4 regions of the Afipia massiliensis genome follow, and region 1 is predicted to be linked to each of the others. Evidence: predicted binding sites of a transcription regulator. Region 1 holds the regulator's gene; each other region holds the start of a gene.
The links. Region 1 encodes PhoB, which activates phosphate uptake and scavenging genes when phosphate is short. Its sites were predicted from a motif close to TGTCATNNANCTGTCAT; they were not measured.

Region 1 (5,895 bases):
CGAGTACTGGAAACAGCTCGCATGGAGTGGGGCACTGCTTATCACCTTGACCGTACTTGCCCTTAACATTGGCGCACGCATTCTTGGCGCTGAGAGGACCTCGAAATGAGCGAACAGCTTTCAGTGAGTGTTGATCTTCCGCGCGGGCACGTACCGGGGGTAGTTGCCCAGGCGGACGCGCGAGCCAAGGTGACAGCGCGCGACTTGAATTTCTATTATGGCGAGCATCACGCTCTGAAGAACATCAATCTTGCTCTGGGCGAGAATCGTGTCACCGCATTTATCGGTCCGTCGGGATGCGGCAAATCGACTTTGCTGCGCATCTTCAACCGGATGTACGATCTCTATCCTGGTCAGCGTGCGGTCGGACACCTGATGCTGGATTCGACCAACATTCTGGATCCGAAGCTCGACCTCAATCTGTTGCGCGCCCGGATCGGAATGGTGTTCCAGAAGCCGACACCGTTTCCGATGACGATCTACGAGAACATCGCTTTCGGCATCAGGCTTTACGAGAAGATCTCGAAGTCGGAAATGGACGGCCGCGTCGAAGCCGCGCTGAAGGGTGGAGCGCTCTGGAACGAGGTCAAGGATAAGTTGAATGCCAGCGGTCTCAGCCTGTCAGGCGGGCAGCAGCAACGCCTGTGCATCGCGCGCACCGTTGCGGTTCGTCCCGAGGTGATCCTGTTCGACGAGCCTTGCTCGGCGCTCGATCCGATTTCGACCGCGAAGATCGAGGAGCTGATCCAGGAGCTGAAGGAAGATTACACGATCGCCATCGTAACGCATAATATGCAGCAGGCGGCGCGTGTGTCGGACAAGACCGCGTTCATGTATCTCGGCGAATTGATCGAGTTCGACGACACCAACAAGATTTTCACCTCGCCGACCGATCGGCGCACGCAAGACTACATCACCGGCCGATTCGGCTGACGCGCATTTCGCGGGAGAGACATACCATGGGTTCAGATCACACCGCCAAGGCGTTCGATGAAGACCTTCAGGAGCTTAACCGGCTTGTGGCCGAGATGGGCGGCCTGGCTGAACGGCAGATCGTCGATTCCGTCGATGCCTTGATCCGCCGCGACGTTGCGCTTGGCAAGCGTGTCGTCGCCGCAGACCTCGACATCGACAAGCTGCAGCACCTGATCGAGGAGCGTGCGGTTCTGACGATTGCGCGCCGTCAGCCAATGGCGGTCGACTTGCGCGAGATCGTCAGCTCGATGCGTGTCGCGACCGATCTTGAGCGTATCGGCGACCTGTCCAAGAATATCGGTAAGCGCGTTGCGGCGCTCGATAGTGATTTTCATCCGCTGAAATTGATCCGCGGACTGGAGCACATGACCGACCTTGTGCAGTCGCAGGTGAAATCTGTGCTCGATGCCTACGCAGCGCATGATCTGCCTGCCGCCATGGTGGTCTGGAAGGGCGACGAGGAGGTCGATGCGATTTGCACCTCGCTGTTCCGTGAACTCCTGACCTACATGATGGAAGACCCGCGCAACATCGGCTTCTGTATCCACCTGATGTTCTGCGCCAAGAACATCGAGCGGATTGGCGATCACGCGACCAATATCGCAGAGACGGTGTTCTATATGATCGAAGGCCAGCAGATGATCGATCAGCGCCCGAAGGGCGATATGACGAACTTTGCAGCGGCCGCGTCTGGAAATTAATGTGTCTCAATTGAAGGATCGAGCATGAGCGCCCGAATTCTTGTGGTCGAAGACGAAGAAGCGCTGACAACGCTGCTTCGCTACAACCTTGATGCCGAGGGCTACGACGTCGAAACGGTTGCACGTGGCGACGATGCGGATACACGGCTCAAGGAGCATGTTCCCGATCTCATCGTCCTCGACTGGATGCTTCCGGGCCTGTCCGGGATTGAGCTATGCCGCCGGTTGCGTGCGCGACCAGAGACCAAGCAGATTCCAATCATCATGCTGACCGCGCGCGGCGAGGAAAGCGAACGGGTGAGGGGGCTTGCAACTGGTGCGGACGATTACATCGTGAAGCCGTTCTCGGTGCCGGAATTGCTGGCACGCGTGAAGGGTCTTTTGCGGCGTGCCAGTCCTGAGCGCCTCGCCACGGTGCTCGCATTCGGCGACATCGAATTGGATCGGGACAGACGGCGCGTTGCTCGCTCGGGCCGTCCTATCGATCTCGGACCGACCGAATACCGGCTCCTGGAGTTCTTCCTTGAGCACCCGGGACGCGTGTTCAGCCGCGAGCAGTTGCTCGACGGCGTATGGGGGCGCGACATCTATATCGATGAGCGTACCGTAGACGTCCACATCGGGCGGCTGCGGAAGCTTCTGAATCTCGGGCGAGAATCCGATCCGATCCGCACCGTTCGCGGCGCAGGCTATGCGCTTGACGATCGATTTGCCAAGGCGGAATAGCGTCAGGCTAAGAGCCGTCGATTGGCGCGCGAAGATGATCCGTTCTAGCGTTCGGACAATTCCATGCGCCCGGCATAGCGGGGCAACTCCGCTGACTTGTCCGGTTTGAGGACGCCCATCACAGCACGCGCATGTCCGAGGCTGATGACTGCGATGTCGCGCGAGGGCTGGCCTGCGCGCGGCTGTGCTTTTTCAACAAGCAGCAATCCGCCTTCCTCATAGATCTTGATCGTACCTACACCTGTCCAGAGTGTTTCCCGCGCGTCGTAGAAGTCCTCGACGCTTTCCGATGTGAAGGCGATCTGATCGATGGCGAGTTTGTAGCCGAGCCGTTCGAACCGGCTGACGATATCCGCATCGGACATTTTGATGCGTGCGCGGGGCAAGCTCAACGTGAATTCCCTCCCTGTCACTACAGAGTCGTCCGTCCTTCGGCTCGGAAGGCTATAGCGACCCATGCTGTTGTGAAGAATCGCGCCGTTGCGGCGTCGTTATTGACGACAGGTTGAGAGCGACAGGTATCGGCGTAAAGCGCTTTTTTTCGCGAAGGTGCAGCTTTTTGCATCGCCGCGAGAAAGGATCGAACATTGGTGCGCTGCACACATATCTGACTTGGTCACAAACTTGTGGCGTTGGTGTCTGAAATTCAATGGCACGGTCCGGAAGCTCCATGTTAGCTTTGTCACGGACGAGGATTCAAAGTCGCGTCCACAATGGGCAAGGAGACCAAAATGGCCTGGAAGACCCCTAGGATTGTCGAAGTGCCAGTGGGCATGGAAATCAATATGTACGCCTGCGCGGCACGAAAATAGGCCGCATCCCGCTATCAGGCTCGCAGTGAAGCGATCCGGTTTGCGCCAGGAATTCCTTGAAGGAAGAGGTGTTCCTGTGCGAGGCCGGGTTGTTGGCGTCTGTGGCGTTGAATTCTGCCATCACTAATCCTGTGATTGAATCGAGGGCGGGGTCTGATGCGCGTCGTCGTTCTTGGAGCTGCGGCGGGCGGGGGCGTTCCGCAATGGAACTGCAATTGTGAAATCTGCCGGGCCGCGCGCGATGGGCGCCCGGAACTGCGCGCGACACAGGCTTCCATCGCCGTTAGCGCAGACGGGGAGCACTGGTTTCTGGTTAATGCCTCGCCGGACCTGCGTCAGCAGGTGATAGCGACTCCCCAACTTCATCCCAAGACAGATCAGTTGCGGCATAGTCCCATTACCGGCGTCATTCTGACCAATGGCGAGGTCGATGCTGTAGCCGGGCTGCTATCGCTTCGCGAAGGCTCGCCGTTCACGATCTACGCTCATCAGCGGGTACTCTCTATTCTCAAGTCGAACAGCATCTTCAACGTGCTCGACGAGAAGCGCGCGCGGCGCGAGCCGATCGAGTTTGACGTGGCGTTTGAACCGAAATTTTCCGACGGCTCTCTCTCTGGCCTCGAGGTTCTTCCATTCGCCGTGCCGGGGAAGCGGGCGTGGTATCTTGAAGGCGAAAGCGGCAGCGAAGACCCTGGGGATACGCTTGGACTCCGGATTTCCGACAAACGAAACGGGGAGCATTTGTATTTCCTCGCCGCGTGCGCTGCGCTTACCCCTGAGCTGAAGCAACGCCTTCAAGGGGCCCCACTGATTTTCTTCGATGGGACGCTTTGGCGCGACGACGAACTGATCTCTGCTGGGCTTGGCATCAAGACGGGGCAGCGAATGGGTCACATGGCGATGTCCGGCGAGGACGGCGCGATAGCTGCGTTCGCGGACCTCGGCATTGCCCGCAAGATTTTCCTGCATATCAATAATTCGAATCCGGTTTTGCTTCCGGGCTCCGCCGAACGTCAGGCGGCCGAGCGTGCGGGCTGGCAAATTCCTTCGGACGGAGCGGAGATCACCATTTGATCGCGACGAGCGTGTTTGCATTGAAGACCGGAACGCCGCTTGCGACAGCGGACGAACTTGAGACGGCGCTTCGAGGCATCGGCGCCACGCGTTATCACAACCTGCATCCGTTCCACCGGTTGTTGCATGGCGGCAAACTTAACAAAGGGCAGGTGCAGGCCTGGGCCCTTAATCGCTACTACTATCAGAGTTCCATTCCGATCAAGGATGCGGTGGTGATCTCGCGGTTCCGTGATCGCAACATCAGGCTGGAATGGCGGCACCGCATCGTAGATCACGACGGCGATGTGGACACCGAGGGTGGGATCGAACGCTGGCTGAAGCTGACTGAAGGGCTAGGTCTCGACAGCGCCTACGTCGAATCCGCCGAGGGCATCCTTCCGGCAACGCGCTTCGCCGTGGATGCCTACGTCCATTTCGTCCGGGACCGGACGCCGCTGGAGGCCATTGCGTCGTCTCTGACCGAGCTGTTTGCGCCGAACCTGCACGAAGAGCGCATTTCGGGGATGCTGGCGCATTACGACTTCATCAACCCGAACATCATGAGCTATTTCAAGCTTCGTATGGAGCAGGCACCGCGCGATGCCAATTTCGCCCTCGATTTCGTCAAGAAACACGCAAAAACGCCGGAAGAACGTGAAGCGGTCTGCAATGCGCTGATCTTCAAGACCAACGTGCTCTGGGTTCAGCTCGATGCGCTCTATCATGCCTATGTCGATGGTCATGTTCCGCCGGGTGCTTTTCTGCCCGAGAAGGGCTGATGGCATTGCGAAACCGGCGGATCGACATAACTGAAGGAAGCCACCCAGTTCTGGCGCGGCACGCCAAACTGAAATTCGACGAAGCGCGTCAGGTTTGGGTTGTTCTGGTGCCTGAGAGAGTGCTTGCGCCGGACGAGATCGCGGTGGAGATTCTGCAGCTCTGCGATGGCGTCCGCACCGTCGATCAGATTATCGATGTGCTGGCCGCCAAGTATGCCGCTGATCGTGGCCTGATCGGCACCGATGTCATTGCCATGCTGCGGGATCTCGCGGAAAAAGGCTTTCTCGCCGAGGCACAGGACACCAAACCATGAGTCCGACGCTGACCGATGCTTCTCCTGTCCGCGCCGATCCAGCCGATGGATTGGCGGTGCTGGAGGCGCGCAAGTCGCAGGCGGAAACTTTTGGCATTCCACTGGCGGTCCTGGCGGAACTCACGCACCGTTGTCCACTGCAATGCCCATACTGCTCGAATCCACTGGAGCTTGAGCGCAGCGGCGCGGAGCTCACCACGGCTGAGTGGAAGCGCGTGCTGAGCGAACTCGCCGAAATCGGCGTACTCCAGATTCATTTTTCCGGCGGGGAGCCCACGGCGCGCAAGGATCTCGTTGAGATCGTTCAGCACTCCACAGATGCCGGACTGTATTCAAACCTCATCACCTCTGCCGTGCTGCTGAGCAAGGACAAACTCGCCGCTTTGGCCGATGCGGGGCTTTGTCACATCCAGATCAGTTTTCAGGGTAGTGAGGAGGGTGTTGCCGACCGCGTCGCCGGATTGAAGGATGCCCATGCGAAGAAGATCGAGGTTGCACGCTGGGCTCGTGAGCTTGGTCTGCCGCTGACGGT
Region 2 (5,895 bases), 2.0 Mb from region 1:
CGACGATCTGCGCGACCGCACTTCCCGACCCAAAAATCAAGATGCACGCGCACGCAGCGACCCACACCGGGCTCGCTGTGGTAGCTCGTGCTTGCTTCTGCCAGCCGGTCATTACCATTCCGCGGAATTCTTCATCCGCAGTCTCTGGTTGTACCTCTTTGGATCGGGTAAACGCGTACGCGCAGGCCGCCGACAATGTGACTTAAATGAGGGCAATTGGCCTTCTATGCTTAACCAAGTTCTAACGCCGAGTGCATCGCAACGCCGCACACTGGATATAAAATGAGCAGAGAAAAAATCTCCCCGGCAAAGCGGATCGTCGATGGACAGCGTTGAGTGTGTGGTGGTCGGTGCCGGCGTCGTAGGCCTGGCCGCCGCACGGCGGCTGGCGCGGGCCGGGCTTGAAGTCGTGGTGGTCGAGGCGGCCGGCGACATCGGGACCGGAACGTCCTCGCGCAACAGCGAGGTGATTCACGCCGGAATCTATTATCCGGCCGGAAGCCTGATGGCGCGCCTGTGCGTCGCCGGCAAGCAGGCCCTCTATAGCTACTGCGACGAACATGGTGTGCCGTACCGCCGCTGCGGCAAGCTGATTGTCGCAACCGCACCCAATGAGGACGAGAAGCTGGTTTCGATCAAATCGCACGCCGAAGCCAACGGCGTGGACGATATGCGCATGTTGTCTGCCGCCGAGGCACGCGCGCTGGAACCAGCATTGCATTGCACCGGCGCATTGCTGTCGCCATCCACCGGCATCGTCGACAGCCATGCCTATATGCTGGCGCTGCGCGGCGAGATCGAGGACGCCGGCGGAGCACTCGCATTTCATGCGCCGCTTTTGCGCGCAAAGGCCATTCAGGAAGGATTCGAAATCGAGATCGGCGGCGACACACCGATGGCGCTGCAATGCCGGGTGCTGATCAATTCGGCGGGGCTCAATGCGCCCGCCATCGCCCGCACCATTGAGGGCATGCCGTCCGAGCGCATCCCGACCAGCTATTACGCCAAGGGCAACTACTTCAGTTGCAGCACGCGCGCGCCGTTCTCGCACCTGATCTATCCAGTGCCGGAGCCGGGCGGCCTTGGCGTCCATCTGACCATCGATCTCGGCGGCCAGGCGAAATTCGGACCGGACGTGGAATGGGTCGATAGCCTCGACTATGCCGTCGACCCGGCGCGGGCCGAGCGGTTTTATCCCGCGATCCGGCGCTACTGGCCGACGCTGCCCGACGGCGCCCTGACGCCGAGCTATTCCGGAATCCGGCCCAAGATCGTACCGCCCGCCGTCGCCCGGCAGGATTTCGTGATCCAGGGGCCGCAGGACCATGGCCTTGCGGGACTGGTCAACCTGTTCGGGATCGAGTCACCCGGCCTCACGTCATCCCTCGCCATCGCGGACGAAGTCGCGCGCGCCGCCAGAGTCCAGGCGTAGCCGGTTCTCGCAACGGCAGCTGTTGCCGTTACGAGCATCGCTTTGAACTGCCGGAAGGATTCCGTCGATGAAGGGTGTTAGTGGACCGGTGCGAGCTTGATGCGCTCGATTTGATCCTTGAGCACCAGCTTGCGGCGCTTCAGTTCGATAATCTGGAGGTCGTCGGTGGAAAGATGCTGGAGAGCATCGTGCAATTCGTTTTCCAGAACCTCGTGTTTACGTTCCAGCTCAACGAGATGCGCCTGAATTGCCATAAGAAGTCTCCTGTGTAAGTGGACCTCAGATCGGACAAAGCACGTTTTCAAGCGAAGTGGCGTCCGGTTCGCGTGAAGAAAACGCGCTCCTTCTCTCTCAGTAGGAGTAAATTCGGGCGCAAAACCGGTATCCCACTTTTGCTGAATTTGCTCCGGACGGTTAAGTCTACATGACAGGAGCCGTCTGTCGACAGCGGAGTCGAGAACAGTCTTTCAAAATTTTCGCATCCAAGGGAAACGAATTGTGAGGGAACCTTTCCCGCGTTACCGTCGCTGGAGTTGGTAACGATTTTCTGCAATGACAATCATGCAGATGCTTTCAGCGTCACCTATGACACCTAGCTGAAAGACCGGGCGAATTCAGTCAAATGACGGTTATGGTAGATCAGGACAACAACGAATTCGCGCTTGAATTGGCGCAATTGCAGCAGGAGCATCGCGATCTGGATGCCGCCATCGAGGCGCTGCATCAGTCGCCCGCGCCCGACCTGCTCAGATTGCAGCGTTTGAAAAAACGCAAGCTGCAGTTGCGTGACCGGATTTCCTTCATCGAAGATCAGATCACGCCCGACATCATCGCCTAGCAATCCGTCAGAGCGCCGAGCGCGCGTGGTCACGCCGCAGGGTCTTTCGCGTGTACATCGCTCGGTCGGCAGCTTCCATCACGGATGCCGCATCGGTCACCGCATCAATCAGCGCAGTACCCGTCGATGCACCAGCCACGACGGACCGGCCCTTGAAAACGAATGTCAGCCGGTCAATCGCCTCTTCCAGAGCGACCGCCTTTGCCAGCGCATCGACTTCAGTCAAATTCCAGAGCAGCAAGCCGAATTCGTCGCCGCCGAGCCGCCCCACTACATCCGACGAGCGGACATGGCGCATCAGCACCGCAACCACGCCCTTCAGCACTGCGTCGCCCGCCGCATGACCGAACGTGTCATTGATTGGTTTGAGACGATCGACATCGAGCACGATCAGCGCCCCGGTGGCGTTGTAGCGGCGGATGTAGGCGATCGACCGGTCCAGTTCCCGCTCGAAGCCGCGGCGGTTGTAGATGTTCAGCAGGAAATCGGTGTCGGCCCACGCCTGCAGTTCGTCGATCCGGGCCTGCGCCGCGGCGAGTTCCGCCTTCAGGGCCGAGACCTGCCGCTTCGCCTTGGCCAGAGGGGCCGCTGCCGGCTTGCGCTTGGGTTTCAGCGGGGTGATCTTCGAAGCGGATTTTGCGGTCGATTTTGCTGTGGATTTGCTTCGGCTCGCGGCGCGCCCGGGCCGCTTCTTTGTCGTCGGACCCCGTGATGCCACTTTGCCGCGCGCTTTCTTCACGTTTTCGCCTTTAATCCGCTCGACCGGCACGGCCATTGACCATGAAAGGATAACGGATTCGCGGTAGCTTGCCACGCAGGGGCGCAACCCTATAATCCGCCCTCTTTTTCTGCTCTTTTTTGAAGATTCCAAATGACCGCCCCTGTTGCCATTATCATGGGAAGCCAGTCTGACTGGGAGACCATGCGTCACGCCGCAGTGACCCTGACCGCGCTCGGCGTTGCACACGAGGCGCGCATCGTCTCCGCGCACCGCACCCCCGAGCGGCTCTATGCCTTCGCCAAGGGAGCCAAGACCGCCGGCTTCAAGGTCATCATCGCTGGCGCAGGCGGCGCGGCCCATCTGCCGGGCATGGCAGCATCCCTGACGGAACTTCCGGTGTTCGGTGTTCCAGTGGAATCCAAGGCGCTCTCGGGCGTCGATTCCCTGTACTCCATTGTGCAAATGCCGGCCGGAATTCCGGTCGGCACCTTGGCGATCGGAAAGTCCGGCGCTATCAATGCCGCCTTACTCGCTGCAAGCGTGCTGGCACTCAGCGATGCCGGCCTTGCAACCCGGCTTGCGACATGGCGCAAGCAGCAGACCGAGGCCGTAAGCGAGCGCCCAGAGGATACCTAGTGATCCGGTTCTGACATTCGTATCCTCTCTTCGCAGGCACTCTTACGAATGTCAGAACCAAAGGATCACTAGGATTACAATTTGTTAGTGTCCTTTCGTATCCGACGTTCGCTCGGAAGGCGCTGCAGAGTAAAGCGAACGTCGGATACGGGACACTAATCTAAGTGACATCTTCAGGTCGGGTGACGCTGAAACCAGGCGACACCATCGGAATTCTCGGCGGCGGGCAGTTGGGCAGGATGCTCGCACTCGCTGCCGCGCGTCTTGGTCTCAAGGCACAGGTGTTTTCTCCGGATCCGGATTCACCGGCCTTCGACGTGGTGCAGAACGCGACCTGCGCGGAATATGCCGACGTCGAAGCGCTGGAACTGTTCGCGTCGGACGTCGCCGTCATCACCTATGAGTTCGAGAACATCCCCTCGTCCACGGCCATGATCCTGTCGGCCCGCCGCCCGGTGCTGCCGGACCCGGGGGTGCTGGAAACCGTGCAGGACCGGTTCGCGGAAAAGAACTTCGTCACCAAGCTCGGCATCGCCACCGCGCGTTATGCCGACGTCTCGTCCGCGCAGGAACTGAAGACGGCGATCGGCCAGATCGGTCTGCCTGCGGTGCTCAAGACCCGGCGCTTCGGCTACGACGGCAAGGGCCAGGTCGTGGTCCGCGAGGGCGACGATCCTGAAGCGGTGTGGGCCGATCTCGAAACGCGCTCCGCGATTCTCGAAGCCTTCGTGCCGTATGAGCGCGAGATTTCCGTTGTCGCAGCGCGCAGCGCCAGCGGCGAAGTGGTCTGCTTTGATGTCACCGAGAACGAACATCGCGACCACATCCTGAAGTTTTCCCATGCGCCGGCGCGCATTTCCGATGAGCTTGCGGCGCAGGCGCGTGTCATCGCGGAGAAAATCGCGACTGCGCTGGACTATGTCGGCGTGCTGGCGGTGGAACTGTTCGTTGTACCCGGCAAGGACGGTCCGAGCCTGCTGGTCAACGAAATTGCCCCCCGGGTGCATAACTCCGGCCACTGGACGCTGGACGGGGCCTCGGTGTCGCAGTTCGAGCAGCACATCCGCGCCATCGCCGGCTGGCCGCTGGCGCACCCGGTCCGGCACGGCGACGTCACCATGACCAACCTGATCGGCGACGACATCCTCGACTACGGCAAGTGGCTCGGCGTTCCCGGCGCCACGGTGCACCTCTACGGCAAGGGCGCCCCCCGGCCGGGCCGCAAGATGGGCCATGTGACCGAGGTCAAGCAGTCCTGAAAGCGTCCAAAGACAAAGGCCGCCGCGATTGCTCGCGGCGGCCTTCTTGCTTGATCGGAGCTTACTTGTTGCCGGCCACGATGCCCGCCGGCTCGTCGCTCAGCCAGCGATAGACCACGCCGCCGATAATGCCGCCGATGATCGGCGCGACCCAGAACAGCCAAAGCTGCTGAATGGCCCATCCGCCGACGAACAGCGCGGGACCGGTGCTGCGCGCCGGGTTCACCGAGGTATTGGTGACGGGGATGCTGACGAGATGGATCATCACCAGCGCAAGACCGATCGCCAGCGGCGCGAAGCCGGCCGGCGCCTTGCCGTGGGTCGCCCCCATGATGATGAACAGGAACATCGCAGTCATCGCCACTTCACACACAAAGGCAGCCAGAAGGCTGTATTTACCGGGCGAATGGTCCGCATAGCCATTGGAGGCGAAACCGCCTGCGAGGTCGAACCCGGCTTTGCCGCTGGCAATGACGTAGAGCAGGCCCGCGCCAAGCACGGCTCCGATCACCTGGGCAATGATGTAGGGAACAATCTGGCTTGCAGGGAAGCGGCCGCCTGCGGCCAAGCCAACGGTGACGGCGGGATTGAGATGGCACCCTGAAATATGACCGATAGCAAAGGCCATCGTCACCACGCTCAGGCCGAACGCGAACGAGACCCCGAGCAGGCCGATGCCCACCTGTGGAAAAGCCGCCGCAAGGACGGCGCTGCCGCAGCCTGCAAATGTGAGCCAGAACGTGCCGATGACCTCGGCGGCATACTTCTTCGTATTCATGTCACGTCTCCCCAGTGGTGTTGGATCACCTCAATGGCGGGAACCGTAGAAATCGGAGTCTTAAGCCTTCCTAAACTCCCCCGAATCGCGGGCCCGGCCCATCCAATTTGCCCCGAAATCGTGACATTCGGGCCCTGGAAAAAGGCCGTCCACAGGTGGACATTCCCGGTTTGATCTGGTACATCCGCGCCCTTGATGGGAAGGGCGTGGCCTTTAGTCGGCCCTTCGTCG
Region 3 (5,895 bases), 630 kb from region 1:
GGACGACGCGGAGAGATTACGCGCGATGCCTGACGTCTCCCTCCGTGGAGGCACAAACGCTCACGCCTTCTTCTTCACATCCTTGATGGACGAGAACACGATGCCCTCGGCGCGCTCGCGCGTGTAGCCGAGATAGAACTCGTTCTTGGCCAGGAACACCGGATCGCCATCGACGTCGTCGGCGACGCCGGAATTGTTCGCCGACACGAACGCATCGAGCTTCTTGCGGTCGTCGGACGAGATCCAGCGCGCGAGCTGGAATTCGCTGATCTCGAAATCCACCGGCAGCGAATACTCCGCATCAAGCCGCGCCTTCAGCACATCAAGCTGCAGCGAACCGACCACGCCGACCAGCGCAGGCGCGCCGTCGCGCGGACGGAACACCTGCACGACGCCCTCTTCCGACATCTGCTGCAAGGCTTCCTTCAGCTTCTTGGCCTTCATCGCGTCTGTCAGGCGCACCCGGCGCAGGATTTCCGGCGCAAACGACGGAACGCCGACGAACGTGATGTCCTCGCCCTCGGTCAGCGTATCGCCGATCCGCAGCGTGCCGTGATTGGGAATACCGACCACGTCGCCCGCATAGGCTTCGTCGGCAATGGCGCGGTCCTGCGCGAAGAAGAACTGCGGCGACGACAGGCTCATGTTCTTGCCGGTGCGCACCAGCTTGGCCTTCATGCCGCGCGTCAGCTTGCCCGAGCACAGCCGCGCGAACGCGATGCGGTCGCGGTGGTTCGGGTCCATGTTCGCCTGGATCTTGAACACAAACGCGCTCATCTTCGGATCGTCGGCCTCGACCTTGCGCTTGTCGGCGTCCTGCGCGCGCGGCGACGGCGCGAAACGGCCGAGACCTTCCAGGAGATCTCCGACGCCGAAATTGCGCAGCGCGCTGCCGAAGTAGACCGGCGTCATGTGGCCCTCGCGGAACGACTGCAGGTCGAACGGCTTCGAGGCTTCCTTCACCAGTTCGAGTTCGTGGGCGATCTCGCTGGTATCGAGATTGGCGTTGCGGCCGGCCAAATCAGAAATCTCGATTTTCTCCGCTGCGCCGGTCTTGGCGCCGCCGCCCTCCAGCAGGCGGATGCCACCGGTTTCGATGTCATAGGTGCCCATGAAATCGCGGCCGCGGCCGACCGGCCAGTTGATCGGCGTGGTGTCGAGCGCCAGCGTCTTCTCGATCTCGTCGAGCAGATCGAACACGTCGCGGCTCTCGCGGTCCATCTTGTTGACGAAGGTAACGATCGGGATGTCGCGCAGACGGCACACCTCGATCAGCTTCAGCGTGCGCGCCTCGATGCCCTTGGCCGCGTCGATCACCATCACCGCGGAGTCGACCGCGGTCAGCGTGCGATAGGTGTCTTCCGAGAAGTCCTCGTGGCCCGGCGTATCGAGCAGGTTGAACACGAGGTTCTGGAATTCGAACGTCATCACCGAGGTAACGACGGAGATGCCGCGCTCGCGCTCGATCTTCATCCAGTCGGAGCGCGTGTTTCGCCGCTCGCCCTTGGCCTTGACCTGACCCGCGAGATTGATCGCGCCGCCGAACAGCAGCAGCTTTTCCGTCAGCGTGGTCTTGCCGGCGTCAGGATGCGAAATGATCGCGAATGTGCGCCGGCGCGCCACTTCTTCGGCAAGCGGCGTCAGCGAGGCAGACTCGGCGGCAATGGCGGTGTCGGACATGATGCGAGCGTGTCGCAAAGAAACGCGGCAGGATCAAGGGTATTTGAACTTCATGCACTTGCATCTTCTTTTTCGCTGGGTCATATTGAGCAGCGAGGACGACCTCGATTCACTCACATTTCCGCAGGGACGGCCCTGTTGTGGAGATATCTAGGCCATGGCATGGACAATGCTGTTTGTTGCGGGCTTGCTGGAAATCGGCTGGGCTATCGGGCTCAAATATACCGACGGATTCACAAAGCTGATGCCCTCGGTACTGACCATCATCAGCATGATCGCCAGCGTCCTCCTGCTCGGCCTGTCGCTGAAGACGTTACCGGTCGGCACCGCCTACGCCGTCTGGACCGGTATCGGCACGGTCGGAACCGCCATCCTCGGCATCTGGCTGCTGGGCGACCCGGCAACCGTCGTCCGGCTCGTCTGCATCGGGCTGATCGTCGCGGGAATCATCGGACTGAAGATAGTCGCGTAAGAAAAGATCAGCGCCAGCCCGCCAGCGTCACGGCATAGTAGGTCGCGGCTGAAACCAGCGCCGCCGCCGGAATCGTGAAGATCCACGCCGTTACGATGGAGCTTGCCACGTTCCAGCGCACGGCAGATAGCCGCCGTGCGGCGCCGACACCGACAATCGCGCCGGTGATGGTATGCGTCGTCGAGACCGGAATGCCGAGGAACGTCGCCGCGAACAGCGTCGCCGCCCCGCCCGTCTCGGCGCAGAATCCTTGCATCGGATTGAGCTTGGTGATCCGCAGTCCCATGGTGCGCACGATGCGCCAGCCGCCCATCAGCGTTCCCAGCGCCATCGCGGCCTGGCAAGAAATCACCACCCAGAACGGAACGCTGAACTCTCCCCCGAGATAGCCCTGCGAGTAGAGCAGCACCGCGATGATGCCCATGGTCTTCTGCGCGTCGTTGGCGCCGTGACCGAGCGAATACAACGAAGCCGAGACAAACTGCAGAATCCGGAAAGCACGATCGACCGCGAACGGCGTCGACCGCACCGCGGCCCATGACACGATCGCCGTCAGAAGCAGCGCGAGCAGAAATCCGACGAACGGCGAGAGCACAATCGCGAGCAGTGTTTTCGACAGGCCGCTCCAGACCATGACGGAGAATCCGGCCTTGGCGATACCTGCGCCGAGCAATCCGCCGATCAGCGCATGTGAGCTGCTCGACGGCATTCCGAGCGCCCACGTCACCAGGTTCCAGACGATCGCCCCGATCAAGGCCGCGAAGATCACCTGGGCGTCAATCACGCCGGGGTGGATGATGCCGGTGCCGATGGTCTGCGCGACATGCAGGCCAAAAAACAAGAAAGCGATGAAATTGAAGAACGCTGCCCAGGCGACGGCATATTGCGGCCGCAGCACGCGGGTCGAAACGATGGTGGCGATAGAATTGGCGGCGTCGTGCAGTCCGTTGAGAAAATCGAACAGCAGCGCGACACCGATCAGTCCGACCAGGATGGGAAAAGCGAGCGAAGCATCCACTGTGTGGTCCTGACCTTAAACTTGCTCGATCACGATACTGTTGATCTCGTTCGCGACGTCGTCGAAGCGATCGGCGACTTTCTCGAGATGCTTGTAGATTTCTGCGCCGACGACGAAGTCCATCGCGCTGCCGTCGCGGTGCTTGAGGAACAGTTCCTTCAGGCCGATGTCGTTCAGGTCATCGACGCGGCCTTCCAGCCGCGTGATTTCCTCGGTGAGCGCCGTCAGCGTCGTGACGTTCGGGCCCATCGACTGCATCAGCGGAAGCGCGCGGCCGACGAGGTTGGCGCACTGAACGAGGATAGAGCCGATCTCGCGCATCGGCGGCTCGAAGGTCCGCACCTCGAACAGCATCACCGCCTTGGCGGTCTGCTGCATCTGGTCGATGGCATCGTCCATCGCGGTGATCAGGTTCTTGATATCGCCGCGATCGAACGGCGTGATGAAGGTCCGGCGAACGGCGGTCAGGACTTCCCGCGTGACCTGATCGGCGTCGTTTTCGAACTGGTTGACGCGCTGGCAGTAAACCGGGGTCTCCTCGCCGCCGCGCAGCATCCCCTCCAGCGCCTCGGCGCCCTGCACCACGGACTGGGAATGCCGGGCGAACAGGTCGAAAAACCGCTCCTCCCGAGGCAGCAGCTTACGAAACAACCCAAGCATGATCTTTCTCCGGCATGACAGAACGCGTCACATCTCTGTCATAAACCGTTTCACAAACCAACAGTCGGCTGCCGGCGCAAAAGCGCCGGTCATCCACCGTTTTATCGAGGCGAGAAAGGCCGTAGAATCTGCCGGTTACAGCGAACGTTTGAAGAAATGGGCGATTTCGCCGACGATGCCGCGGCGGAAGGTCAGCACGCAGATCACGAAGATCGCGCCCTGAATCACCGTGACCCACTGCCCGAAGCCGGCCAGATACTGCTGCATGGCGATGATGACGAAGGCGCCGACCACCGGGCCGAACACGGTGCCGAGGCCGCCGACCAGCGTCATCAGCACGACTTCGCCGGACATGGTCCAGTGCACGTCGGTCAATGAGGCGTTCTGCGCCACGAACACCTTCACCGCGCCGGCCAGACCCGCCAGCGTGCCGGACAGGATGTACGCCAGCAGCTTGTACTGGTCGGTCTTGTAGCCGAGCGAGATGGCGCGCTGCTCGTTCTCGCGGATCGACTTGAGCACCTCGCCGAACGGCGAATTGATCGCGCGGTAGATCAGCAGGAACCCGAGCAGGAAGATCGTCAGCACGACGTAATACAGCGTGGTCGGCTTCGACAGGTCGAACACCCCGAACATCATGCCCTGCGGAATGCCCTGGATGCCGTCTTCGCCGTGGGTGAACGGCGTCTGCAGGTAGATGAAGAACAGCAGCTGCGACAGCGCCAGCGTGATCATCGCAAAGTAGATGCCCTGGCGGCGGATCGCGATCAGGCCGGTGATGACGCTGAGCGCGGCAGACGCGGCGACGCCCAGGATGATGCCGATCTCGGGCGAGACGCCCCAGACCTTCAGCGCATGCGCGGTGACGTAGCCCGCGGTGCCGAGGAACATCGCGTGCCCGAACGACAACAGGCCGCTGTAGCCGATCAGCAGGTTGAACGCGCAGGCGAACAGCGCAAAGCACAGCGCCTGCATCACGAAATAGGGGTAGATCCCGGTCAGCGGTACGATGACCAGCAGGACGGTCATGACCACGAACGCGATCATCTCGTCGGCGGTGCGGCCCTTAACGGGAACGGCGTTGTCAGTGATTGTCGTCATATCAGTTCGCCCGCCCCGTCAGTCCAGTCGGCTTTACGAGGAGCACCAGCACCATCAGCACGAAGACCACGGTGTTGGACGCCTCGGGATAAAAATACTTGGTCAGGCCCTCGATCACGCCGAGCGCGAAGCCGGTGATAATCGAGCCCATGATCGAGCCCATGCCGCCGATCACGACCACCGCGAACACCACGATGATGAGATCCGCGCCCATCAGCGGCCGCACCTGATTGATCGGTGCCGAGAGCACGCCGGCCAGTGCGGCGAGACCGACGCCGAGACCGTAGGTCAGCGTGATCATGCGCGGCACGTTGATGCCGAAGGCGCGCACCAGCGTCGGATTCTCGGTGGCGGCGCGCAGGTTGGCGCCGAGCCGCGTGCGCTCGATCAGGTACCAGGTGGCGATACAGATCACGAGCGAGAAGATGACAACCCAGCCGCGATAGATCGGCAGGAACATGAAGCCGACATCGACGCCGCCCTTGAGAATGTCAGGAATGGCATAAGGCAATCCGGACGAGCCGAAGTAGTTCTGGAACACGCCCTGAATGATCAGCGCCAGACCGAACGTCAGCAACAATCCATAGAGGTGGTCGAGACCGGTCAGCCACTGCAGCATCGTGCGCTCGAGCAGGATGCCGAAGCCGCCGACGATCACCGGCGCCAGAATCAGCGCCCACCAGTAATTCAGGCCTGCGAGATTCAGCAGGAAGTAGGCAACGAAAGCACCCATCATATAGAGCGCGCCGTGCGCAAAATTGATGATGTTGAGCATCCCGAAGATCACGGCCAGCCCAAGGCTCAGCAGCGCGTAAAACGAGCCGTTGATCAATCCAACAAGAAGCTGGGCGTACAGAGCTTGCATCGTATCGATTCTTTCGCGCGCGATTGAGAGCGGTATTGAGAGAATGCCCGGCGGCGTCAAGCCGCCGGGCGATTGCTTGTTACTTCTTCACCAATGGGC
Region 4 (5,895 bases), 2.5 Mb from region 1:
CTTGATGTCATCGCGGCCGATCATGCACCATTTCGGCTCGGGTTCACCGAATACGTTGATGACATGAAAGCCGAGCTTATCACGATAGAACGCGATGCTCCGCTTCAGGTCGGTTACGCTCAACATTGGAATCAGCGCGGTCAGTTTCATGGTGGCCGCGCTCCGGAAATCTCACTTCGCGGTTTTTTCGAACGTCCGCAGCATGGCGTTGCCGCGGCTCACGGCGGAATCGAGCGCGTCCTTGGCGGTCTTTTGGCCGGCGAGCGCGGCCTCCATCTCTTCCGCCCAGATGTCGCGCATCTGCACCATGTTGCCGAAGCGCAGGCCGCGTGAGTTTTCTGTCGGCTCCTTGTTGGTGAGCTCCTTCAGCGGGGTCTGCAGCGTCGGGTTCTTGTCATAGAAGCCGTCAGTTTTGGTCTTTTCATACGCTGCCTTGGTGATCGGCAGATAGCCGGATTCCTGATGCAGCTTGGCCTGGCGATTGGTGTCGGACAGGAAGGCAAAGAACTTGGCGACACCTTTGTATTCGTCGGGTTTCTTGCCGCCCATCACCCACAGCGATGCGCCGCCGATGATCGAATTCTGCGGCGCGCCGGCGGCGTCCGGATAATACGGCATCGGCGCGGAGGTGAATTCAAACTTGGCGGTGCCCTTGGCGGTTGCGTAGTAGCCCGACGAGGTCAGGAAAAGCGGGCATTCGCCGGAACTGAAGCGGCTTTCGCTGGCGTTGGCGCGGCCGGAATAATCGTAGGTCTTGTCTTTCTGCAGATCCATCAGGTTCTGCAGGTGCTTGATATGCAGCGGCGAGTTGAACTTCAGCACGGTGTCGAAGCCGTCGAGGCCATTCGCCTTGGTGCCGATCGCAACGTTATGCCAGGCGGAGAACTGTTCGATGTGGGCCCATGACGCCCACGCATTGGAAAAACCGCAGGTGGTGTACCCGGCCGCCTTCAGTTTCTTGGCGGCGTCGAAAACCTGCGGCCAGGTTTTCGGGATTTCCGCGATGCTGGCCTTCTTCAGCGCGTCGAGATTGACCCACATCACCATCGATGAGGAGTTGAAGGGGAACGACAGCATGTCGCCCTTCGCGGTTGAATAGTAACCGGTGATCGCCGGCAGATAGGCCTTCGGATCGAACGGCTCGTTCGCATCCTTCATGAGCTGGTAGACCGGCTTGATCGCGCCGGTGGCGCTCATCATGGTCGCGGTGCCGACCTCGAAAACCTGGATGATATGCGGGGCGTTACCGGCGCGGAACGCGGCGATGCCTGCGTTCATGGTGTCGGGATAGCTGCCCTTGAAGGAGGGGACGACCTTGTAGTCGCTTTGCGAGGCGTTGAAGTCCGTCGCCAGCTTGTTGACGATATCGTTGTTGCCGCCGGTCATGGCGTGCCACCACTGGATCTCGGTGACGGCCTGTGCGGGCGTTGCAAAAGCTAGAAGGGTCGAAGCAGCCAGGCCCAAGACAGCCTGAAAGCCCATCCGGCGAATTGTCATCGATATTTTCTCCCTGAAGCCGTCCTCATCGTTGCGCGGTAACAGCGCCGGATGACGTGCTGGTGACGCCGGATGGTAAGCGGGGAGGGTTGCCTGTGGGAAGCCTTAAATGGCTTCGACCTTGGGGGCAGACGGCTGGCCGTTGCGGCCGGAACGATCTGGTCCCGTGTGCATCAGGGGGCGACGGTGTTGCCGTCGCCCCAAAGCTTGCGTTGCAGCCGAAGGCTGCGGCCTAGCGCTTCCGCTCCGGCCCCGCGACGACGCCCGAAGCGCGCAGGTCGGCGATTTCTTTCGCCGAGTAGCCGAACTCCGCCAGCACGGTGTCGGTGTGCTCGCTGAACTTCGGCGGCACGTGACGCAGGCTGGCCTTGGTGCGGTCGAAACGGATCGGGGAGGCGACGCCCTTGTACCAATCCTTCTCGATGATATCGCCGCGATGCTTGACGTGTTCGCTCGCCAGCGCCTTGTCGATCGACTGGACCGGACCGGCAGGCAGGCCTGCCGCCAGCAGACGCCGGCACAGCGGCTCGCTGTCATGGTCCTTCAGGATATCGACGATCACGGCGCGTAGTTCGTCGCGATGGGCGATGCGGTCACGATTGCGCGCGAAGCGCGGATCGGTGCCGAGTTCGGGCTTGCCGAGTTCCTTCATCAGCTTGCGGAAGGTGCCGTCATTGCCCACCCCCATGAAGACGTCGCCGTCGCGCGCCGGGAACACCGCGTAAGGCACGAGGTTCGGATGCTCGTTGCCGGTCAGCGCCGGCGGCTTGCCGTGAAGGAAATAGTTGGCGGTGTGCGGATGCATGATCGCGAGGCCGGTTTCATAGAGCGTGGTCTCGAGGAACTGCCCCTTGCCGGATCTGGCGCGTTCCGCCAGCGCCATCAGAATGCCGACCGCGGCATAAAGTCCCGTCGTCATGTCGACGAGCGCGACGCCGATTCGGGTCGGGCCGCTCTGCGGCGATCCGGTCGAGGCCATCAGACCGACCATGGACTGAATGATCGCGTCGTAGCCCGGATGCCCGCCGTGAGGTCCGTCCGCGCCGAATCCGGAAATGCGGCAGTGGATCAACCGGGGGAATTTTTCGCGCAGAAAATCATTGCCGATGCCCCATTTGTCGAGCGTTCCCGGCTTGAAATTCTCGGTAAGAACGTCGGCGGTCTCGAGCATCTTCATCAGGACGGCGCGTCCGCCTTCCGACGCGAGGTCCAGGGCGATCGCGCGCTTGTTGCGGTTGGTGCCGATGAAATACGCCGCGTCGTCGTCGTGGAACGGAGGGCCCCAGTCCCGGGTCTCGTCACCGGCCGGCGGCTCGACCTTCACAACATCAGCGCCGTGATCGGCGAGAATCTGCGTGCAGTAGGGACCGCCGAGCACGCGCGTTAGATCGACGACGCGCAGTCCGGCCATTGCACCGGTCGCGGTTTGAGATGTCATGGGGTCAACCTTCAATCAGCGAAAATTTTGAAGACGATGCTGCAACGTTGCAGCCTGCTGTCACATTGAAAGAATTCGGACAGTGCCGTCAATACGCGCGCCGGTTGGCATCCATGCACGCGCGCATGCTGTGCGGCCCGCTCGGTTCATTGGGCGAACAGGGTCCGCAGAAAACGAGAATCATCGTTTCAATGAGAGAAGGTTGGTGGAGCCAGGCGGGATCGAACCGCCGACCTCTTGCATGCCATGCAAGCGCTCTCCCAGCTGAGCTATGGCCCCGAACACCTTGCCGCGCGGTGGGACTGCGCGGGTTACTTTGAATCGGCGCGCGTCGCGCGCCGGACCGAAAAATCACACTTGAGGATTTATCTCAAGTCTCTTCATCGCCCGACACATCACCGATGATGTCAGTAACGTCTTCGTCGTCTTCCTCGTCCTCGGCGATGAAGGTCGAATCATCATCGTCGTCGTCAGTGAGGGTCTCGTCGACTTCGATATCGTCCTCGGATTCCGGCAGCACGGCCTTGACCTTGCCGCTGTTCTCCTCGGCATCGGCCTCTTCCAGCGAGACCAATTCTTCTGCCTCGGCGGGCTCCGGCACGATGCTGGCGGCATTGGCTGCGGCAGCGCGTGCGGCAGCGTCGGCGCGCGTGCGTGGCGGCGGAACCGGCGCGATCGGCACGATCTCGCCAGTATACGGCGAAATCACCGGATTCTTGTTGAGGTCATAGAACTTTTTGCCCGTGGTCGGGCAAATACGCTTGGTTCCGAGATCGGCTTTGGCCACGGTTTATAGTCCTGAGGATGTCTTGAAAAAGCGGTGCTTCACTTGGCTAGTTGCGCCGCCGCTGTCAATAGCGGTTTGGGGGATAAATGACCGGGTCGTGACGTCGTCCAAACCCCGTGGTAGGAGCCCGCGCTGTACAAGCCCTGTACAAGGAAATGCCATCTTGACCCATTCCGACCATCCAACCCCGCTGGAATCGCGCGCCGCGGGCGCACTCAGCGGCCGCGTCCGCGTGCCGGGTGACAAATCCATCTCCCACCGGGCCCTGATTCTGGGCGCTCTGGCGGTGGGCGAGACCCGGATTTCGGGTCTTCTGGAAGGCGAGGACGTTCTCAACACCGCCAAGGCGATGGCCGCGCTCGGGGCGCGGGTCGAACGCACCGGCGAGGGGGCCTGGTCGGTTCGCGGCGTTGGGGTCGGTGGCTTCAAGGCGCCGGCCGCACCGCTCGATTTCGGCAATAGCGGCACCGGATGCCGTCTCGCCATGGGCGCGGTGGCGGGATGTCCGATTGCAGCGACCTTCGATGGCGATGCATCGCTGCGCAGCCGGCCGATGCGCCGGATTCTCGACCCGTTGGAGTTGATGGGCACGCGCGTGACGTCGAGCGCGGACGGCGGACGGTTGCCGATGACGCTGCAGGGCGCGCGCGATCCGCTGCCGGTTGTCTACCGCACGCCGGTGGCATCGGCGCAGATCAAGTCGGCGGTGCTGCTGGCGGGATTGTCCGCGCCGGGTGTCACCACGGTGATCGAACAGGAAGCCAGCCGCGACCACACAGAATTGATGCTGACGCATTTCGGCGCCCATGTGGTGACGACGAAAGAGGGGGCGCATGGCCGCAAGATCGCGCTCACAGGTCAGCCCGAACTGCGCGGCGCCAATGTGATCGTGCCGGCCGATCCGTCCTCTGCGGCGTTTCCGATTGTCGCTGCGCTGATCGTGCCGGAGTCGGATGTCACGCTGACCGACATCATGACAAACCCTTTGCGTACAGGGCTTTTTACGACGTTGCGCGAGATGGGTGCCTCGATCGAGGAGAGCCATCAGCGCAACGATGCCGGCGAGCCGATGGCGCAATTCCGTGTGCGCGCGTCGCAATTGCGCGGCGTGACGGTGCCACCGGAACGCGCGCCGTCGATGATCGACGAGTATCTCGTGCTTGCGGTTGCCGCAGCCTATGCGGAGGGCGTCACCACTATGCGCGGCCTGCAGGAATTGCGCGTCAAGGAATCCGACCGGCTTGAAGCCACCGCCGACATGCTGCGCGTCAATGGCGTCGAGGTGGAGATTTCCGGTGATGACATGATCGTGGTCGGCAAGGGGCACGTGCCCGGTGGCGGCCTCGTCGCCACCCACATGGATCATCGTATCGCGATGTCGGCGTTGGTGATGGGCACGGCGTCGGATACGCCGGTCAAGATCGACGACACCGGGTTCATCGCCACAAGCTTCCCGGACTTCATTCCGATGATGCGCGGACTGGGAGCGGATTTCTCATGATCATCGCCATCGACGGTCCGGCGGCATCCGGAAAAGGCACGCTCGGCAAGCGCTTGGCCCATCATTACGGGTACCGCCATCTCGATACCGGCGTGATCTACCGTGCGGTCGCCCAAGCGATGCTGGAAGCCGGGGCCGATCTGACCAATGAGGCGCTTGCAGTCGCCATGGCAATGGAACTCGATCCGGAAAAGTTCGGCAATCCGGTTCTGAAAACCCAGAAGGTTGGTGATGCCGCCTCGGTTGTCTCGGCAATTCCCAAGGTCAGGGAAGTACTTATCAATTTTCAGCGGCAGTTTGCTGCGGACCCGCCGGGCGCGGTGCTCGATGGTCGCGACATTGGAACCGTGATCTGCCCGGATGCCGACGTGAAGATCTTTGTGGTGGCGGACCCCCATGTCAGGGCCCGTCGCAGGACCCTGGAGGCCCGTGCCCGGGGCGAGGCCGCGGACGAGGCCGCCGTGCTGGCGGATATCCTCAAGCGCGACGAACGCGACCAGAACCGGGCGGTAGCGCCTTTAAAAGCGGCTCCGGATGCATACTTGCTGGATAACTCTCAGTTGGATATAGAGAGCGGCGTCCGGGCTGCGATCGACATTGTCGAGGCCGTCCGAGCGGGCCGGCCGAGGGCATAGTCCCCGCCGTCATTGGAGGAAAGCCCGCTCCCGGTTT

Region 2: a site for PhoB is predicted at 2,018-2,034, ahead of YH63_RS10550 (YdcH family protein). Genes of this name have one in related genera too.
Region 3: a site for PhoB is predicted at 3,856-3,872, ahead of YH63_RS17070 (DUF47 domain-containing protein). Genes of this name have one in related genera too.
Region 4: a site for PhoB is predicted at 1,549-1,565, ahead of ugpB (sn-glycerol-3-phosphate ABC transporter substrate-binding protein UgpB). Genes of this name have one in related genera too.

What each region holds. Positions count from the first base shown of each region.
Region 1 covers NZ_LBIA02000001.1:4,159,688-4,165,582, reverse strand. Annotated here, with positions in the region: gene pstA (phosphate ABC transporter permease PstA) at 1-109, shown strand, start outside; gene pstB (phosphate ABC transporter ATP-binding protein PstB) at 106-933, shown strand; gene phoU (phosphate signaling complex protein PhoU) at 960-1,676, shown strand; gene phoB (phosphate regulon transcriptional regulator PhoB) at 1,701-2,402, shown strand; gene YH63_RS19990 (hypothetical protein) at 2,447-2,794, opposite strand; gene pqqA (pyrroloquinoline quinone precursor peptide PqqA) at 3,134-3,214, shown strand; gene pqqB (pyrroloquinoline quinone biosynthesis protein PqqB) at 3,368-4,288, shown strand; gene pqqC (pyrroloquinoline-quinone synthase PqqC) at 4,285-5,049, shown strand; gene pqqD (pyrroloquinoline quinone biosynthesis peptide chaperone PqqD) at 5,055-5,363, shown strand; gene pqqE (pyrroloquinoline quinone biosynthesis protein PqqE) at 5,360-5,895, shown strand, end outside.
Region 2 covers NZ_LBIA02000001.1:2,208,495-2,214,389, reverse strand. Annotated here, with positions in the region: gene YH63_RS10565 (sensor domain-containing protein) at 1-112, opposite strand, end outside; gene YH63_RS10560 (NAD(P)/FAD-dependent oxidoreductase) at 323-1,432, shown strand; gene YH63_RS10555 (YdcH family protein) at 1,510-1,686, opposite strand; gene YH63_RS10550 (YdcH family protein) at 2,064-2,270, shown strand; gene YH63_RS10545 (GGDEF domain-containing protein) at 2,278-3,045, opposite strand; gene purE (5-(carboxyamino)imidazole ribonucleotide mutase) at 3,142-3,627, shown strand; gene YH63_RS10535 (5-(carboxyamino)imidazole ribonucleotide synthase) at 3,792-4,886, shown strand; gene aqpZ (aquaporin Z) at 4,948-5,664, opposite strand.
Region 3 covers NZ_LBIA02000001.1:3,527,111-3,533,005, reverse strand. Annotated here, with positions in the region: gene YH63_RS17085 (peptide chain release factor 3) at 61-1,680, opposite strand; gene sugE (quaternary ammonium compound efflux SMR transporter SugE) at 1,838-2,152, shown strand; gene YH63_RS17075 (inorganic phosphate transporter) at 2,160-3,170, opposite strand; gene YH63_RS17070 (DUF47 domain-containing protein) at 3,186-3,830, opposite strand; gene YH63_RS17065 (branched-chain amino acid ABC transporter permease) at 3,966-4,931, opposite strand; gene YH63_RS17060 (branched-chain amino acid ABC transporter permease) at 4,933-5,796, opposite strand; gene YH63_RS17055 (ABC transporter substrate-binding protein) at 5,876-5,895, opposite strand, start outside.
Region 4 covers NZ_LBIA02000001.1:1,660,953-1,666,847, forward strand. Annotated here, with positions in the region: gene YH63_RS07905 (bleomycin resistance protein) at 1-150, opposite strand, end outside; gene ugpB (sn-glycerol-3-phosphate ABC transporter substrate-binding protein UgpB) at 172-1,497, opposite strand; gene YH63_RS07915 (CaiB/BaiF CoA transferase family protein) at 1,730-2,935, opposite strand; tRNA gene YH63_RS07920 (tRNA-Ala) at 3,139-3,214, opposite strand; gene YH63_RS07925 (TIGR02300 family protein) at 3,306-3,722, opposite strand; gene aroA (3-phosphoshikimate 1-carboxyvinyltransferase) at 3,886-5,223, shown strand; gene cmk ((d)CMP kinase) at 5,220-5,858, shown strand.